DNA from 2 places in the Fictibacillus sp. b24 genome. Region 1 is predicted to be linked to the other one. Evidence: a T-box and tRNA genes for the amino acid it is inferred to sense, from the RefSeq annotation. Region 1 holds a T-box; the other holds one or more tRNA genes.
The links. A T-box is a leader RNA that pairs with one kind of tRNA and senses whether it is charged. The one in region 1 lies ahead of proS (proline--tRNA ligase), so its partner is inferred to be a tRNA-Pro.
Positions count from the first base shown of each region.

Region 2: it has a tRNA-Pro gene. The T-box ahead of proS (proline--tRNA ligase) is inferred to sense a tRNA for this amino acid. The anticodon was not compared.

Region 1 covers NZ_JAUCES010000005.1:2,562,418-2,572,348, forward strand. The annotation lists gene QUF49_RS13220 (dicarboxylate/amino acid:cation symporter) at 1-481, opposite strand, end outside; gene proS (proline--tRNA ligase) at 604-2,034, opposite strand; T-box leader at 2,081-2,304, opposite strand; gene QUF49_RS13230 (LysM peptidoglycan-binding domain-containing protein) at 2,516-3,919, shown strand; gene QUF49_RS13235 (sugar phosphate isomerase/epimerase family protein) at 4,054-5,022, opposite strand; gene QUF49_RS13240 (Gfo/Idh/MocA family protein) at 5,024-6,079, opposite strand; gene QUF49_RS13245 (Gfo/Idh/MocA family protein) at 6,076-7,110, opposite strand; gene QUF49_RS13250 (ThuA domain-containing protein) at 7,499-8,221, opposite strand; gene QUF49_RS13255 (LacI family DNA-binding transcriptional regulator) at 8,312-9,328, opposite strand; gene QUF49_RS13260 (AI-2E family transporter) at 9,482-9,931, shown strand, end outside.
Region 2 covers NZ_JAUCES010000005.1:3,799,022-3,808,952, reverse strand. The annotation lists gene sigB (RNA polymerase sigma factor SigB) at 1-518, shown strand, start outside; gene QUF49_RS19995 (PP2C family serine/threonine-protein phosphatase) at 515-1,123, shown strand; gene QUF49_RS19990 (hypothetical protein) at 1,241-1,432, shown strand; gene QUF49_RS19985 (Tex family protein) at 1,489-3,618, shown strand; gene cmpA (cortex morphogenetic protein CmpA) at 3,667-3,789, opposite strand; gene QUF49_RS19975 (SprT family protein) at 3,886-4,344, shown strand; tRNA gene QUF49_RS19970 (tRNA-Asn) at 4,530-4,604, shown strand; tRNA gene QUF49_RS19965 (tRNA-Ser) at 4,608-4,698, shown strand; tRNA gene QUF49_RS19960 (tRNA-Glu) at 4,702-4,776, shown strand; tRNA gene QUF49_RS19955 (tRNA-Asp) at 4,812-4,887, shown strand; tRNA gene QUF49_RS19950 (tRNA-Gln) at 4,903-4,977, shown strand; tRNA gene QUF49_RS19945 (tRNA-Lys) at 5,035-5,110, shown strand; tRNA gene QUF49_RS19940 (tRNA-Leu) at 5,126-5,209, shown strand; tRNA gene QUF49_RS19935 (tRNA-Leu) at 5,260-5,345, shown strand; tRNA gene QUF49_RS19930 (tRNA-Arg) at 5,380-5,456, shown strand; tRNA gene QUF49_RS19925 (tRNA-Pro) at 5,462-5,538, shown strand; tRNA gene QUF49_RS19920 (tRNA-Gly) at 5,547-5,620, shown strand; tRNA gene QUF49_RS19915 (tRNA-Ile) at 5,629-5,705, shown strand; rRNA gene QUF49_RS19910 (16S ribosomal RNA) at 5,893-7,442, shown strand; rRNA gene QUF49_RS19905 (23S ribosomal RNA) at 7,635-9,931, shown strand, end outside.

The DNA of each region.
Region 1 (9,931 bases):
CTTTTGACGTTGCAAGTCCTAGTAAAACGGAAAAAAGAATAAGTGCTAACATATTTGCACGACTTAAAAGGTCGACGAAGTCTGGTACCGTTACCGTACTTACAAGTTGATCACCGATTGATACTTGTTCGCTTGATGCATCAGGTTTTACAAGGTCGATGTTAACTCCTTCTGAAGGCGGAAAAATCTTAATTCCAGCCATACTGATGATTGCTGCAACCGTACCTGTAAACAAAAAGACGATCAGCATAGAGCTAATGATTTTACCAAATCGTTTTGCTCCAGCCATGTTTGCCACACTCGATGAGATAGAAAAGAAAACGAGTGGAACAACTATCATGAACATTACGTTTAGAAATAAATCCCCAAACGGCTTAAGAACCGCTGCATCCTTGCCCATTGTTGAACCAACAATGCTTCCGACAATAATAGCCAAAAGCAAAATAATAGGCGAGCGGTATGCTTTCCACGTATTTTTCATATTACATTCTCTCCTTAAATAGATTCATAGCCACTTTATCTATTTTATACGGAAAAAATATTTTTCATAGAGTTTAATCAAAAAAAGATTGGGGACAGACCCCGGGTCTGTCCCCAAACAATTTAATAAGCTTTTGCCCAGTAAACGAGGTGCTTGCCTTCTTGCTCACAGCATACACACTTTTCTGAGACCTTCTCTTGTTCAAATGGCATACATCTCGATGTTGCGCCTGTTTCATCTTTAATATAGTTTTCACAAGCTTCATCTCCGCACCACATGGCTTTAATGAATCCACCTTTTTGGGCAAGACTATCTTTAAAATCATCAAATGACGTCACTGAAGTTGTTTGATTTTCTCTATGTGTTTTTGCTTTTTCAAACAAACTGTTTTGAATATCGTTAAGAATCTGCTGAACTTGAGTTTCTAGATCTTGCAAAGATACGGTCTGTTTTTCTCCCGTATCACGGCGAACTAAAATAACCTGCTGCTGTTCAATGTCCCGTGGTCCAACTTCTAAACGAAGCGGAATACCTTTCATCTCGTACTCATTAAATTTCCACCCTGGTTTCTTATCACTGACATCGATTCCTGTTCGGATGTTTTTTGAAAGCTTATCTTTTAGGTCGTATGCAAAATCGAGGACGCCTTCTTTATGCTGAGCAATTGGTACAATCATAAGTTGAGTTGGAGCAATTTTTGGAGGAACGACCAGCCCTCTATCGTCTCCATGGACCATGATTATTGCTCCGATAATTCGAGTCGTAAAGCCCCATGATGTCTGCTGAACGGTTTGGAGCTTACCTTCTCTGTTCGTGAATTCAATGCCAAACGCCTTGGCAAAGCCGTCTCCCAAATGATGTGAAGTTCCAGACTGCAACGCTTTTCCGTCATGCATGAGACTTTCGATCGTGTACGTATATTTTGCTCCAGCAAACTTTTCTTTTTCTGTCTTCTGACCTTTGATGACCGGAATGGCGAGATATTCTTCACATAGTTCAGCGTATACGTTAAGCATGCGTACCGTTTCTTCATGCGCCTCTTCATCTGTTTCGTGGCACGTATGACCTTCTTGCCAGAGAAATTCGAGTGTTCGAAGGAAAGGTCTTGTTGTCTTTTCCCACCTCACAACGTTTGACCACTGGTTGTATAGCTTTGGAAGATCACGATACGAATGGATAATGTTTTTAAAATGCTCGGCAAAAAGGACTTCTGATGTTGGGCGGACACATAAGCGTTCTGTCAGCTTTTCTTCTCCGCCATGCGTTACCCAAGCAACTTCAGGTGCAAACCCTTCTATATGATCTTTTTCCTTTTGAAGCAGGCTTTCCGGAATAAAAAGCGGCATGTATACATTCTCATGGCCTGTTTGTTTGATTTGACTGTCGAGCTCCTTTTGGATGTTTTCCCAGATCGCATAGCCGTAAGGTCTGAGAATCATGGACCCCCGCACGCTAGAATAATCGATCAGTTCCGCTTTTGTTACAACATCGGTATACCACTGTGCAAAATCGTCTTTCATGCTGGTTACGTCTTTTACAAAATCCTTAGTCATTGTTTATGCTCCTTCCTATTTAGGAAACAAAAAAGCCATGCTTATCGTTAGGGACCAAAGATTTGGCGGTACCACCCTAATTCAAAGCATAGCTTTACACTCTTTCATGATAACGGTTTTAAACCGCTGTTATCTTAATCGCGTTTAAGAGCGTTTAAGATCCAGAACTCTGAGGCAGGTTCGATTGGATGTCAGTAGGAACTTTTCACCATTCAGTTCCCTCTCTTTAAAAGACAAAATCAATGTACTAATCCTCTTCCATGTTTCACTGTTGATATGTTTTTTTGAAATTATATGTGATATTGGCATGAACTGTCAAATATTATTTTTAGGTTATTAATATGGGGGATCGTTGGTGCTTTCCTACTGTATAACGTTGAAGTAGAAGGGGGGTCAGACCCGGGTCTGACCCCCCTTCTACTTTTCATATTTCACTTTAAGATTAAATACATTAGTTACAGAGCATAAGGAGGCGAATTTTATGGATATTCATGTAGTTCAACGAGGTGATTCTCTTTGGAAGATTTCTCAGCGCTATGGCGTTTCAATAACATCAATAGTAAGAACAAATGCTATTGAAAATCAAAATGTGCTTGTCATTGGCCAGGCACTTGTAATTCCTAACGAATTTCCTACTTATAGAATTCAATCAGGTGACACTCTCTTTGATATAGCTAGTCGCTACGGAACATCTGTTGAAAGTTTAATAGGGTGGAACAACATCCCTCTTGCTTCTGTTATTTATGTAGGTCAACTGATAGATATTCCGATCCATGTTGTCAAACAAGGCGAGTCACTATATATGATTGCTAATCGATACGGAACATCTGTTGCTGATCTGCAAAAAGAAAATCGCATTGCAAACCCAAACCTCGTCTACGTGGGTACAAGACTTTCCATACCGTACATTCGACCTGTAAAAGAAGTAAATTCCTATGTGACGAACATGGGAGAGGCAAATCAGACAGAAGTTAGAAATGTAGGTTCCTATTTAACCTACATTACACCATTCAGCTATTCTGTTACACGTACTGGCGGATTAACAGCTCTGCAGGATGAAGGTATTATCTCTGCAGCCAGAGTCAACCGTGTTGCCCCTCTTATGGGGGTTTCTAATATAGAAGGAGATATGTTTAACTCCGATTTAATTAAAACTATTTTAGATAGTGATTCACTTCAGGAAACCGTACTTAACAACATATTGAATACGATGCGAGCAAAAGGTTATCGAGGAGTTAACTTTGATTTCGAATATGTTTATCCTGAAAATAAAGAAGACTATAATAACTTTTTACGTCGTGCGGTAGCAAAATACAAACCACTAGGCTATTCGGTGTCTTCTGCTTTGGCACCCAAATACAAAGAAGATCAACCTGGGTTATTGTATGAAGCTCATGACTATAAAGCACATGGTGAGATTGTTGATTTTGTTGTTGTCATGACGTATGAGTGGGGATGGTCAGGCGGCCGTGCGATGGCCATCGCACCACTTGATGAAGTGAAGAAAGTATTGGATTATACGGTTACGGTAATCCCTCGCGAAAAAATCATGATGGGCGTACCAACGTACGGGCGTGACTGGACACTTCCTTTTGTTCAAGGAACACAAGCCAAAACGTTAAGTCCTGTTGCAGCTGTTAATTTAGCAGCGAAAATGAATGCCTCCATTGAGTTCGATGAAGGTGATGCTTCCCCTTGGTTTAAATACCGTGACGATCAAGGCAAAGAACATGAAGTATGGTTTGAAGATGCAAGAAGTATGCAGGCGAAGTATCAAACAGCGATTGATTATAACCTGCGTGGAGTAAGCTTTTGGGTGCTCGGTATTCCCTTCCCTCAAAACTGGCCAGTAATACGAGATAGCATGCGGGTAAGAAAGATTTAGCTTTCGCTTGTAACAAAAAAGCCAGAAATCTGCTAATCAGATTTCTGGCTTTTCTTTAATCAAAGGGGTGTGCACCCCACAAATACAAATCAAGGTGAATTGTATTTGTTTGGGGTCAGACCCCTACTTTTGTACTACACCCACCACATTTCGGCAGGCTGTTCCGCAATCAGGATTGACTGCAGGTTCTTCACCGCACGCGCGAAACCTTCTTCGATCGACATGATCGGATCTTCGTGCTCGATACTAACAACGTAGTCGTAGCCATACGTACGAAGGGCGCTCATCATGTCAGACCAGTCTTGAACGGAGTGTCCGCATCCAACAGAACGGAAGCTCCATGCACGGTTTTGAACAGCGCCGTATGGCTGCATGTCTGTTAAGCCGTGCATGTTGATGTTATCTTGATCTAAATACGTGTCTTTTGCGTGGAAGTGGTGGATCGCTCCAGCTTTTCCTAGAATCTTGATTGCCGCTACTGGATCAATTCCTTGCCACCAAAGGTGAGATGGATCAAGATTTGCACCAATTGCGTCACACGTTTCCTCACGAAGTTTCAACAAAGTATACGGAGTGTGTACTAAGAAACCGCCGTGTAGTTCTAATCCGATCTTCACGCCATGCTCTTTAGCAAATTGACCCCACGTGCGCCAATATGGAATGAGCTTTTCTTCCCATTGCCACTTCAGCACATCGCTGTACTCGTTCGGCCAAGGGGAAACCGGCCAGTTCGGATATTTAGCGCTTTCTGAATCACCCGGAACACCTGAGAAACAGTTCACAACAGGGACGTTCATCAATCCAGCAAGTTCTACTGTCTTTACAAACGTTTCATGTGATTCTTTAGCAAAAGCTTCATCAGGAGATAATGGATTCCCATGACAGCTGAACGCTGAAATCGTTAATCCGCGCTTCTCCACTTCATGAAGATACGCTGCACGCTTTTCTTCACTCTCAAGCAGTTCGTCAAGTGGACAGTGCGCGTTTCCAGGATAGTTTCCTGTGCCGATCTCGACTGCTTGAACACCAGCTTCTTTTACATAGTCGAGCATTTCTGTAAATGATTTTTGTGAAAAGAGAACGGTAAATACTCCTAGTTTCATGCTACTTCACTCCTTTTTCATTCTGAAGCTGAACACCTTTACCCATTAAGCTGCTTGCATAGATCGCTTCAATTACACGAGATGTGTTCATCGCTTCTTCAGCCTTCACAAGAGGCTCTGCTTTTCCTAAACAACTATCCACAAAATTCTGAGCTTGTGGCAGACCTGGGTCATCTTCCCCTTGAATCCAGTCAGCTTTTGTTGTTGTCATCATTCCGTTAACTGCTTTATTCACCGCAAACGGGAAAACATCAAGGCCCCCTTTGTCGCCTGAGATACGAAGCAATTCTGCATCATCAGGAATGTTTGCAGCCCAAGATGTTTCAAACAGAATGGTTCCGCCGTTTGCTAAGCGAATGTAAGCCGTCACATGATCATCAACCTCAAACGTTTCGGCATCAAATGAACCCCATTGGTTCACTTGTTCTGCTTCACGGCTAACCGTGTTATACGTTTGACCTGTTACTTCACTTACAGCAGGGTTATCCAACAGCCAAAGTGTCAAATCTAGCAAATGACAGCCATAGTCTATTAAACTCCCGCCGCCTTGCAGCTCTTTGTTTGTGAACACTCCCCAGCCAGGCACTTTGCGTCTTCTCAAAGCTTGTACACGAACGACAAGCGGATTACCCACTTCGTCCGCTTCCATCACACGCTTTGCCGCTTGAGCTTCCTTCATGTAGCGGTAATGATAAGCAATCGAGAGCACTTTACCAGAACGCTTTTGGGCTTCTACCATCTCAGCGCATTCTTCAACCGTCATTGCCATCGGTTTTTCACAAAGAACGTGCTTGCCTGCATCTAGTGCAGCAACTGTTATCTCTTTATGAAACTTGTTTGGGGTACAAATGACAACTGCATCAACATGCGGCCACATCTCTGTATAGCTTGCAAAATAGTTCGGTACGTGAAATTTTTCCGCAGCCATTTTTGCGACATCTACGTTAACATCGCTAATGGCTGTTACTTCTGCTGTATCACTTAATTTTTGAAAAGCGGGGATATGACGGCCTTGTGCAATACCGCCAGCCCCGATGATCCCAACTCTTAGTTTCATGCGTGAACTCCTGTTTTAACTTTTTCGATCGTTTTCTTATCGTTAGACTCTAGTGCAGCTAGAATGACAGCTAATGAGCGCTTGCCTTCTTCTCCTGTAATAAGCGGTGCTTTACCAGATTCAACTGCTTCAATAAAGTGGTCAACCACATGTGAATTGGACTGATTCTCGTTCGTTTGAATCGCGCCAAGTTCGTAGCGTACGATCGATCCGTTCGTATATTGAGCAACAAGTGAATATTGTGGATCATCTTCTAAACGAAGAATTCCTTTTTCACCATAAATGATTGTAGAGTTGTCTTCTTTTGCGGTATAAGACCAGCTTGCCGCTAATGTTCCAATGATGCCGCTCTCTGTTTTCAGCACACAAACCGCTGTATCATCAACAGATGCAAACTCCTTTGCGCTCGTTTCTACAAAAGCACCAACTTCTGCAATCTCTTCACCCAAAATGTAGCGGATCAAGTCTGTTTTATGAACGCCAAGATCACCCATCGCACCGATAAACGCTTCATCTTTTTTGAAGAACCAGCTGCTCGCACCGTCAACACTCCAGCCTTCAGGTCCTGGATGTCCAAATGCTGTACGGAAGCTGTATATTTTGCCTAGCTCACCCGCAGCAATGATCTCACGCGCTTTTTGGTGAGCTGGAACGAAACGTTGGTTATGACCAATCATTAGTGTTTTGCCGCTTTTCTCAGCTGCTGCAATCATCTCTTCTGCTTCTTGAAGAGATGTAGCCATCGGTTTTTCACATAAAACGTGTTTCCCTGCATTTAGAGCAGCGATTGAAATCGGTGCGTGCAGGTAGTTTGGCGTACATACACTCACAGCTTCTACTTCTTCAAGTGCAAGCAGTTCATTGTAATCCGTAAAAATCTTTCCTCCATACACCGCTTGTGCAGCCTCAGCACGTTCTTGAACAACGTCACAAACGGCTACAATTTCAACATCCTGATTTGATGCATATTCTGGCAAGTGGCGGTGCTGTGCAATACTACCGCATCCAATAATTCCAACTTTAACTGTCATGTTTAGTTCCTCCTTGTGTTATATGGTTTTTATTTGCAACTCATCATAATGATTGTTGTTCTACAGACATTTTTAATTGCTTTCAATTTCATGTAGATTGGCGCGTAAGTGTGACTACTGCAGGACCATGGATGCTTACTTAAGTATTCAACTTACAGGTTACACAATAAACAAGGTACTTTTCTAAACGATTGTTGCTACTAAATCATTTCTTAAACTGCCCATTGCTTGTTGATTGGAGTGTAAGGTGCGAGACTCCTGCGGGACAAGCGGTCAGGTGAGACCCTTAAGGGCGCAAAGCGGCAAGGGGCTCACCGCCTGCCCCGCGGAAAGCGAGCACCTGGAGCGTAAATCAACCTCTCTCAAGGACATCATGGTTCAGTTAATATTATTTAGCCCCAATCGCTTCAAGAGGCTTTGCGTTCCCATACTTTGGCGCTTCGCTGCCAGACGGCGCTAAGAATGCAACAGCATTCGTGATCACTTTTTGCACGTCTTCGTTGTAATACGTTGGATACGTTTCGTGTCCTGGACGGAAATAGAATACCTTCCCTTTTCCACGGTTGTAAGCTGCTCCAGATCGGAACACTTCCCCGCCTTCAAACCAGCTCACAAACACAAGATCATCTGGAGCTGGGATATCAAAGTGCTCGCCATACATTTCTTCTTTTTCAAGTTCGATGTATTCACCAAGTCCGTTTGCTACTGGATGGCTCGGATTTACAATCCAAATGCGTTCTTTTTCATCAGCTTCACGCCATTTCAAGTCACATGAAGTACCCATCAGCTTTTTAAAGATTTTAGAGAAGTGGCCAGAGTGCAATACAAGCAATCCCATTCCGTCAAGTACACGCTGATACACTTTATTAACGATTTCATCTTCCACTTCGTCGTGTGCTAAGTGGCCCCACCAAACAAGAACATCCGTGTTGTTTAATACTTCTTCTGTTAAGCCGTGTTCTGCCTCATCAAGAGTAGCTGTATTTACATCATGGCCTGCATTTTCCAATAACTCTTGGATCGCACCATGAATTCCCTTTGGATAAATTTCTTTAACTACCGGATTTTTTTGCTCGTGACGATTCTCATTCCAAACTGTAACTTTAACCATTTATGAATTCCTCCTATATATGTGTAAGCGTTTTACGTAAACGTTTACGTATTTCTCAAATAAAAATGAAGCTTTTGTATAACCCGTTTTTTACTTGTCATTTAAATCACTGACGGATTGCCTTTCGATTATCGAAAAAGGCATATAACGGCTTTCTGCTTCTTTTTGTTCACCTTTAATCAAATTGACTAATATTTCTCCTGCTGTCTGCCCCATGTCTTTTAGCGGCTGAGATACCGTTGTTAATGCAGGATAACACATCTCAGCGATCTTCAAATTATCGTATCCGATGATCGATAATTCTTGAGGTACCTTAATTCCCAGCTCATGAGCAGCTGACATAGCGCCAATCGCCATCTCATCACTCGCTGCAAACAACGCGGTCATTTGGGGAAGTTTTTTAAGCAGCAGCGGCAATGATTCTTTTCCGTTCTGAAAACGATATCCTTCATTCGTTGTCACATGATTATCTGAAAAAGGAAGACCATGCTTTTGAAGGGCTTCTTTAAATCCTTGCATTCTCGGAACTCCCGCGATCGGGTCGTGATGACTACCGCCGATCATTCCAATCTCCGTATGCCCTTTTTGAATTAAATACTCAGTGGCTTCATAAGCGCCTTCATAATCGTTTACCCGAACAAAAGGCAGCTTATAATGAGTTGAGGCCGTTGACACAAGTACAACTGGCACCTGCATCTCTTGAAAGATTTTATAATACTCTTCCTTCACATCTTCTGAAGCGAAGATGATGCCATCTACCCTTTTTTCCTGAAGAAGCCTGAGGTATTTCACGGTTCGCTTTCCGCTCGAAGTCGTATTGCACACGATGACGCTGAATCCTCCGTCATGTGCGGCGTTCTCGACACCTTCAAGAACTTCTGAGGAAAGCATTCCAGACACCTCGGGAAACAACACGCCGATCGTTTGTGTGCGCTTGTTTATAAGTCCGCGTGCTATCGCGTTAGGCTGATAGCCGAGTGCCTCAATAGATTGCTGCACTTTCTTCTTCGTTTCCTCCGAATAGCCTGGCAGCCCGTTTACAATCCGAGAAACAGTAGCGATTGAAACGTTGGCATGTTTTGCCACATCTTTAATTGTCGGATTCAAAACATCTACCTGCTTTCTTGTTACGTAAACGTTTACATTTACACTTACAATCTATCAGCGCTTCGCAAAAAAGTCAATTATTTATTCATAAAAAAGATTACAGTTTTTTAAAAAGGGAAAAGAATACTATTAAGAAATGGAGGTCACTTTTTTATGTGGTATCAGCACTCATTCTTCAAGTACGCCGCAGGAGCCGTACTATTACTTACTATTCTTTTTTTGCTAGGAAAAATCGATTACCTGCTTGACTTCCTTTATCTCGTCATTTCAAGTGTCTTCTTTCCCGTATTTATAGCGAGTTTGCTTTATTATTTGTTACGACCCCTAATTCGTTATTTAATCAAGAAAAAGGTACCAAAGTTTGTTGCTATCTTGGGTGTACTTCTCGGGTTAATTTTTTCCATCTCAGGAATTGCAACCCTTGCTGTTCCTATTGTTGCCGATCAGCTGACAAACATAACGGACGATTTCCCTAAAAAAATCGGAGAAGCTACAGAAAAAACAGGAACGATGATCACAGGGTCAAAGAAATCTTTTATCGACAGTACGCAAGTCGCAAAGTTAGCAACACAGCGCCTTGAAAAGTTTACGAGCTCTGTTTCA
Region 2 (9,931 bases), 1.2 Mb from region 1:
TTGGGGAAATTAAACGTTTTATTCGTGATAAAACATGGAGTGTGCATGTACCGCGTCGTATTAAAGAATTAGGTCCGAGAATCAAGAAAGCCGTTGAAGAACTAACGACTCGCTTGCAAAGATCACCTAAGATCTTTGAGATCGCTGAGTTCCTGGAAGTTTCAGAGGAAGAAGTTCTAGAGACGATGGAAATGGGTAAAAGTTATCAAGCTCTATCCGTGGATAGCTCTATTGAAGCGGATCAGGAGGGAAGTACGGTTACACTTCTCGACTTAGTGGGATCCAACGATGATGGTTTTGATCAAATCGATAAAAGGCTGCTTTTGCAGAAAGCATTTGCTGTTCTTTCTGAACGTGAACGTGAAATCTTACAGTGTACGTATTTTGAGAACCTAAGCCAAAAGGAAACGGGAGAACGTTTAGACATATCCCAGATGCATGTTTCTCGACTGCAAAGAAGAGCATTAGAAAAGTTAAAAGAAGCGTTGCGAGTATCGCCTTCGGAGGCACTTAGATGATCGAACACTATCAATTTAGCAGAGCATCTGTTTCCTCTTATCAGAAACCTAAAAAGGGAAATGATCTTTGCGGAGATAGTTTTTACGTGAAAGAAACGGAAGATTATTTGATTTGCGCCGTTGCAGATGGTTTAGGGAGCGGCAAAATGGCGAAAGAGGCTTCAGGAGCTGCTACTGACATTATTGATCAGCATCATCATGAATCAGTGGAACAGCTGATGCATCTTTGCAATGAGGGGTTAAGACATACTCGTGGTGCTGTAATCGCAATTGTTAAAGTCGATTATAAAAATCACACAGCCACTTATTCAGGTGTAGGTAACATCCGTTTTATGATCTCTGCTGAAAGACAAAGAGCCATACACCCTTTAACGAAAGCGGGTTTTCTTGTAGGAAAGCCTGAACGATTTAAAGTACAGGACTTCAAGTTTGAAAAAGAGTTAACGTTAATGCTTTATTCCGATGGTATGGATATTCATACTCAAAGCCGTTCACTGTTAACGAAAATGATCTCGCCGAAAGAGTCCGTCATTTTTATAAGTGGATTGCCTCAGGATATTAACGATGATGCTACATGCATCGTAGGACAAATAAATATTAGTTAGCTAAACATCATCCATATCAAGATTTTAGGATGGTGTTTTTTGTTTTTAAATTTTTTCTTAAGGTCCTTTTCAAAATATGCTGCTCGGAAAATTTGTTCTGAGTTCTTCTTTGATAAGGTGATTGTAGTGGAAGGTGCGAGACTCCTGCGGGATAAGCGGTCAGGTGAGACCCTTAAGTCGCGAAGCGGCAAGGGGCTCACCGGCTGCCCCGCGGAAAGCGAGCAACCTGAAACGGAAATCAACATCATACAAAAGTATCAATGGAATTTTTACGGAGCAACTTCATTGGTTTATACTAGTACTAATTGATTGAAAAAGGAGTGTTCTTATTGGGACAACCTATTAGTGAACAAGCATTGAGAACAATGGAACAAGAATTAAGTGTAAAGGGCAAACAAATTAATCAAGTTATTGCTCTTTTAGAAGAAGGAAATACAGTTCCATTCATCGCACGTTACCGAAAAGAATTAACAGGCGGTCTGGATGAAGTACAGATTAAAGACATCATGGATCGATGGACGTATTTGCAAAACTTAGCGACTCGAAAAGAAGAAATTATTCGTCTTATCGATGAACAAGGAAAACTTACTGAAGAATTAACAGCTGCCATTTCGAAAGCTCAAAAGCTTCAGGATCTAGAAGATATTTACCGTCCTTATAAACAAAAAAGAAGAACTAAGGCAACGATAGCCAAAGAAAAAGGACTGGAACCACTAGCGCATTGGCTGTTGGAACAAAACAATGATAATCCACTAACAAAAGCTGCAGCATACATAAACGAAGAAAAAGAAGTGCTTTCAGCTGAGGATGCTTTAACAGGTGCAAAAGATATCATTGCTGAAATGCTGTCTGATGATGCAGATATGCGAAAATGGATCCGCGAAGATACATTTTCAAAAGGTGAAATCAAAACGGACGGTAAAAATACCGAAAATGATGAGAAAAAAGTATTTGAAATGTACTACGAATACCAAGAACCGATTCGAAAAATCGTTCCACATCGAGTTTTGGCGGTTAACCGAGGCGAGAAAGAAAATATTTTGAGAGTAAGTATCGTAACTCCATCAGAATTGATTCTTTCTAAGATGGAGAGAAAAACAATCAAGCGTTCCAGTTCGCCAGCTGCAGTTTATATCCGTGAAGCGATGGAAGACGCATATAAGCGGTTGATTGCTCCTTCCATTGAACGTGAAATCCGGACCGCGCTTACTGAACAAGCTGAGGAACGCGCGATTCATATTTTTTCTGAAAATGTGAGAAGCCTTTTGCTGCAAGCTCCGCTGAAGGGGAAGGTAGTTCTTGGCGTCGATCCTGCATATCGAACAGGATGCAAACTAGGTGTAGTAGATGAAACGGGAAAAGTCCTGCACATTCAAACCATTTATCCTACACCGCCGCGGTCAGAGGTTGAAAAATCTGCTGCCATTGTGAAAAAGTTGATCGAACAATACGATATTGAAATTGCTGCGATTGGAAATGGTACAGCATCACGTGAAACAGAACAGTTTATTGCTGAAACACTTAAAGACCTAGAGAAGTCAGTGGCCTACGTAATTGTAAACGAAGCGGGTGCGAGTGTTTATTCGGCATCAAGTGTAGCGCGTGAAGAATTCCCTGACCTTCAAGTTGAGGAAAGAAGCGCTGTATCTATTGCACGAAGACTTCAAGATCCGTTAGCTGAACTTGTAAAGATCGACCCTAAGTCAATTGGGGTTGGTCAGTATCAGCATGATGTTTCCCAAAAAAGACTAGGGGAAGAAATCTCATTTGTGGTTGAGACTGCCGTTAACCAAGTAGGTGTTAACGTAAACACAGCATCTTCTTCATTGCTTCAATATGTTTCAGGTTTGTCCAAAACAGTCGCACAGAACATTATCTTAAAACGGAATGAAGTCGGGAAATTCAAAAACAGAACAGAACTTAAGAAGATTCCGCGTCTCGGTGCGAAAACGTATGAGCAATGTATTGGGTTTCTGCGAGTGGTTGATGGGAATCAGCCGCTTGATCAAACGGGCATACACCCAGAAAGCTATCCAGCGACTAAAGCATTATTAAAGGAACTTGGTTTTACCCCGGCTGATATTGGATCAGAGGCTCTGGCGGAAAAATTAAATTCCCTATCACTAGATCAGACATCTGAAAAACTGGATATTGGAGTACCAACTTTAAAAGATATTATCGAAGGTCTCACTAAACCAGGAAGAGATCCACGTGATGCTTTTTCGGGACCAGTGCTTAAAACAGATGTTCTTAAGATGGAAGACTTATCACAAGGGATGGAACTGCAAGGTACCGTTCGTAACGTCGTTGATTTTGGAGCGTTTGTAGATATCGGTGTTAAACAAGATGGGCTTGTGCACATCTCTAAGTTAACCAATCGTTTTATTAAGAACCCAATGGATGTTGTAAGTGTAGGACAAGTTGTAACCGTATGGGTAGATTCTGTAGATGTAGCTAAACAACGAATCGCCTTAACGATGATTGCTCCTAAATAAGACAACGTGTGGAAAAGCAACAACAAGATAAAGCACTTCTCCAGTAAATTACTCTTCACTGGAGGAGTGTTTTTTGTTATAAAAGAACCAGCACTGATTAAGTAAGCGGATTTGGTAACGATCTTTTTGGTAATAAGCACGACGGAGCTGTCTTTTAAACCATGTTGGCATATAGAGAACCTCCTTGAACTTCCCAATCCGTTATTTGTGTATTAGTCTATGTATAGTAGCTTGTTGATGTGAACTTGAAATATAAGGAGCTTGACCATGACTGACGCGGAATTACAAAAACTTACCGAAGAAATCTCCCTTCAGTTCTTCGATAAACCGTTTCGCCACAGAGCCAGATTTAATAAAAGGCTGCGAACAACAGGAGGACGATATCTTCTAAGATCTCATGACATAGAAATGAACCCGCATCTTTACAAGGCATTCGGCATGGAAGAATTGATCGGGGTTATTAAACATGAGCTCGTGCACTACCATATGCATATAGAAGGCAAGGGATATAAACATGGTGATTACGATTTTAAGTATTGGCTGAATAGAGTAGGCGGCTCTCGCTTCTGTCAGTCCATCCCTGAAAAAAGAAGAGCAGAGAGTTATAAATATCAATATATATGCGCAGACTGTATGCAGTCTTATAAAAGAAAGAGAAGAATTGATACGAAAAAGTATGTATGCGGAAAGTGCCGTGGAAAATTAAAACAGGTTTCTTTAAAATAGAGTATTGACTTCGATTATAGGTATGTGGTAATTTAATTAAGTCGCTGTTAGACATACCTTTTACATAGCTTTCTTAACAAGGTCGTTAAGGTAGCTAAAGCGATAAATGCTCAGAAAAAAACTTCTAAAACAGGTTGACATCTGACGCTGAAACAATTATGATATTAATTGTCCTTAAAAGACATTCCACAGTAGCTCAGTGGTAGAGCTATCGGCTGTTAACCGATCGGTCGTAGGTTCGAGTCCTACCTGTGGAGCCATACAGAGAAGTACCCAAGTGGCTCAAGGGGCTCCCCTGCTAAGGGAGTAGATCGCTAACGCGGTGCGAGGGTTCGAATCCCTTCTTCTCTGCCATGTGGCCCGTTGGTCAAGCGGTTAAGACACCGCCCTTTCACGGCGGTAACACGGGTTCGAATCCCGTACGGGTCACCACTTTATAACATAATAAAGTATACCTATAGATAGATGGACTCGTGGTGTAGTGGTTAACATGCCTGCCTGTCACGCAGGAGATCGCCGGTTCGACCCCGGTCGGGTCCGCCATTTTTTCTAAGGTGTTGGGCTATAGCCAAGCGGTAAGGCATCGCACTTTGACTGCGACATGCGTTGGTTCGAATCCAGCTAGCCCAGCCATTTTTTCTTTTTAAGATAAGTGTTTAAAATATAAACACTAAACCTTATTAACAATAAGAGCCATTAGCTCAGTCGGTAGAGCATCTGACTTTTAATCAGAGGGTCGAAGGTTCGAGTCCTTCATGGCTCACCATTTTCAAATTAATATGCGGGTGTGGCGGAATTGGCAGACGCGCTAGACTTAGGATCTAGTGTCTTTGACGTGGGGGTTCGAGTCCCTTCACCCGCACCATATTAATTTCTTAAATAAGTTGCAGTGCTCATGCGCTGGCATCTAGCCGCGCGGTCGTGGCGGAATGGCAGACGCGCTAGCTTGAGGGGCTAGTGGGGGTATCCCCGTGGAGGTTCGAGTCCTCTCGACCGCACCAACTTTTACAAATAACATATAATGCATTAAAATAGGCGCCCTTAGCTCAGCTGGATAGAGTGTTTGACTACGAATCAAAAGGTCGGGAGTTCGAATCTCTCAGGGCGCGCCATATGTCGGGAAGTGGCTCAGCTTGGTAGAGCACCTGGTTTGGGACCAGGGGGTCGCAGGTTCAAATCCTGTCTTCCCGACCATTCTTTATGCGGGTGTAGTTTAGTGGTAAAACAAGAGCCTTCCAAGCTCTGGTCGTGAGTTCGATTCTCATCACCCGCTCCATTTTTTACGGGCCTATAGCTCAGCTGGTTAGAGCGCACGCCTGATAAGCGTGAGGTCGATGGTTCGAGTCCATTTAGGCCCACCATATGATCGTAAAAATGATCAAAAAAGATTTTAAAAAAGTGCTTGACTTTATAACTTCGATTCGGTAAGATGATAAAGCTGTCTCGAAAAAAGACAAGCCAAACAAGTTCTTTGAAAACTGAACAAAAGAAATAGGTAAGGAATTAAGAATTAATTCCGTCAGTTTTAAATCGAGCAAGACAAACACTTTTATGGAGAGTTTGATCCTGGCTCAGGATGAACGCTGGCGGCGTGCCTAATACATGCAAGTCGAGCGAATGAAGAGGAGCTTGCTCCTCTGATTTAGCGGCGGACGGGTGAGTAACACGTGGGTAATCTGCCTGTAAGACGGGGATAACTCCGGGAAACCGGGGCTAATACCGGATAACAAGAGAAGAAGCATTTCTTCTTTTTGAAAGTCGGTTTCGGCTGACACTTACAGATGAGCCCGCGGCGCATTAGCTAGTTGGTGAGGTAACGGCTCACCAAGGCGACGATGCGTAGCCGACCTGAGAGGGTGATCGGCCACACTGGGACTGAGACACGGCCCAGACTCCTACGGGAGGCAGCAGTAGGGAATCTTCGGCAATGGGCGAAAGCCTGACCGAGCAACGCCGCGTGAGCGATGAAGGCCTTCGGGTCGTAAAGCTCTGTTGTTAGAGAAGAACAAGTACGAGAGTAACTGCTCGTACCTTGACGGTACCTAACCAGAAAGCCACGGCTAACTACGTGCCAGCAGCCGCGGTAATACGTAGGTGGCAAGCGTTATCCGGAATTATTGGGCGTAAAGCGCGCGCAGGCGGTCTCTTAAGTCTGATGTGAAAGCCCACGGCTCAACCGTGGAGGGTCATTGGAAACTGGGAGACTTGAGTGCAGGAGAGAAAAGTGGAATTCCACGTGTAGCGGTGAAATGCGTAGAGATGTGGAGGAACACCAGTGGCGAAGGCGGCTTTTTGGCCTGTAACTGACGCTGAGGCGCGAAAGCGTGGGGAGCAAACAGGATTAGATACCCTGGTAGTCCACGCCGTAAACGATGAGTGCTAGGTGTTGGGGGGTTCCACCCTCAGTGCTGAAGTTAACACATTAAGCACTCCGCCTGGGGAGTACGACCGCAAGGTTGAAACTCAAAGGAATTGACGGGGGCCCGCACAAGCAGTGGAGCATGTGGTTTAATTCGAAGCAACGCGAAGAACCTTACCAGGTCTTGACATCCTTTGACCACTCTAGAGATAGAGCTTTCCCCTTCGGGGGACAAAGTGACAGGTGGTGCATGGTTGTCGTCAGCTCGTGTCGTGAGATGTTGGGTTAAGTCCCGCAACGAGCGCAACCCTTGACCTTAGTTGCCAGCATTCAGTTGGGCACTCTAAGGTGACTGCCGGTGACAAACCGGAGGAAGGTGGGGATGACGTCAAATCATCATGCCCCTTATGACCTGGGCTACACACGTGCTACAATGGATGATACAAAGGGTTGCGAAGCCGCGAGGCCAAGCCAATCCCAAAAAGTCATTCTCAGTTCGGATTGTAGGCTGCAACTCGCCTACATGAAGCCGGAATTGCTAGTAATCGCGGATCAGCATGCCGCGGTGAATACGTTCCCGGGCCTTGTACACACCGCCCGTCACACCACGAGAGTTTGTAACACCCGAAGTCGGTGGGGTAACCCTTTTGGGAGCCAGCCGCCGAAGGTGGGACAGATGATTGGGGTGAAGTCGTAACAAGGTAGCCGTATCGGAAGGTGCGGCTGGATCACCTCCTTTCTATGGAGATTATGAAACAGCTTCGACTGTTTCGTAAGTACACCTATTCTTCTTTTGTTCAGTTTTGAGAGAACTAAATCTCTCTACTTTATATGTTCTTTGAAAACTAGATATCGACATCCAAACAATATGCAAGGCAGATATATTATTTATCTGCGCCAAGCAAGATCTTGATGTGTAAACATCATATAAGGTTAAGCTAGAAAGGGCGCACGGTGGATGCCTTGGCACTAGGAGCCGAAGAAGGACGGGACGAACACCGATATGCCTCGGGGAGCTGTAAGTAAGCATTGATCCGGGGATTTCCGAATGGGGGAACCCACCATCCGTAATGGGATGGTATCCATATCTGAATACATAGGGTATGAGAAGGCAGACCCGGGGAACTGAAACATCTAAGTACCCGGAGGAAGAGAAAGCAAATGCGATTTCCTGAGTAGCGGCGAGCGAAACGGAAACAGCCCAAACCAGAGGGCTTGCCCTCTGGGGTTGTAGGACACTCTACATGGAGTTACAAAGGAACGAAGTAGGTGAAGCGGTCTGGAAAGGCCAGCCAAAGAAGGTAACAGCCCTGTAGCTGAAACTTCGTTCTCTCCTGAGTGGATCCTGAGTACGGCGGGACACGTGAAACCCCGTCGGAATCCGGGAGGACCATCTCCCAAGGCTAAATACTCCCTAGTGACCGATAGTGAACCAGTACCGTGAGGGAAAGGTGAAAAGCACCCCGGAAGGGGAGTGAAATAGATCCTGAAACCGTGTGCCTACAAGTAGTCGGAGCCCATTAACGGGTGACGGCGTGCCTTTTGTAGAATGAACCGGCGAGTTACGATCCCGTGCAAGGTTAAGTTGATAAGACGGAGCCGCAGCGAAAGCGAGTCTGAATAGGGCGACATAGTACGTGGTCGTAGACCCGAAACCGTGTGATCTACCCATGTCCAGGGTGAAGTTCAGGTAACACTGAATGGAGGCCCGAACCCACGCACGTTGAAAAGTGCGGGGATGAGGTGTGGGTAGGGGTGAAATGCCAATCGAACACGGAGATAGCTGGTTCTCCCCGAAATAGCTTTAGGGCTAGCCTCGCGGCAAGATTCCTGGAGGTAGAGCACTGATTGGACTAGGGGCCCCCACAGGGTTACCGAATTCAGTCAAACTCCGAATGCCAGAGAATTATCCGCGGGAGTCAGACTGCGAGTGATAAGATCCGTAGTCAAAAGGGAAACAGCCCAGACCATCAGCTAAGGTCCCAAAGTATACGTTAAGTGGCAAAGGATGTGGAGTTGCCCAGACAACCAGGATGTTGGCTTAGAAGCAGCCACCATTTAAAGAGTGCGTAATAGCTCACTGGTCGAGTGACTCTGCGCCGAAAATGTAACGGGGCTAAACGTATCACCGAAGCTATGGCTTGTACCGTATGGTACAGGGGTAGGGGAGCGTTCGAAGTGCAGCGAAGTCAGACCGGAAGGACTGGTGGAGCGCTTTGAAGTGAGAATGCCGGTATGAGTAGCGAAAGACAAGTGAGAATCTTGTCCATCGAAAGCCTAAGGTTTCCTGAGGAAGGCTCGTCCGCTCAGGGTTAGTCGGGGCCTAAGCCGAGGCTGAAAAGCGTAGGCGATGGATAACAGGTTGATATTCCTGTACCACCTCCTTTCCGTTTGAACAATGGGGGGACGCAGTAAGGTAGGGTGAGCGCACTGATGGAATAGTGCGTCTAAGCAGTTAGGCTGTTGGGTAGGCAAATCCGCCCAACGTGAAGGCTGAGCTGTGATGGCGAGGGAAATTTTAGTACCGAAGTCCCTGATCCTACACTGCCAAGAAAAGCCTCTAGTGAGGAAAGAGGTGCCCGTACCGCAAACCGACACAGGTAGGCGAGGAGAGAATCCTAAGATGATCGGGAGAACTCTCGTTAAGGAACTCGGCAAAATGACCCCGTAACTTCGGGAGAAGGGGTGCTCTGATAGGGTTTATCGCCCGAGAGAGCCGCAGTGAATAGATCCAAGCGACTGTTTAGCAAAAACACAGGTCTCTGCGAAACCGCAAGGTGAAGTATAGGGGCTGACACCTGCCCGGTGCTGGAAGGTTAAGAGGAGGGGTTATCCTTACGGAGAAGCTCTGAATTGAAGCCCCAGTAAACGGCGGCCGTAACTATAACGGTCCTAAGGTAGCGAAATTCCTTGTCGGGTAAGTTCCGACCCGCACGAAAGGTGTAACGACTTGGATACTGTCTCAACGAGAGACCCGGTGAAATTATAGTACCTGTGAAGATGCAGGTTACCCGCGACAGGACGGAAAGACCCCATGGAGCTTTACTGCAGCTTGATATTGGATTTTGGTACAGCTTGTACAGGATAGGTAGGAGCCTGAGAAGCCGGAGCGCCAGCTTCGGTGGAGGCGTCGGTGGGATACTACCCTGGCTGTATTGAAATTCTAACCTTGAACCGTGATCCGGTTCGGAGACAGTGTCAGGCGGGCAGTTTGACTGGGGCGGTCGC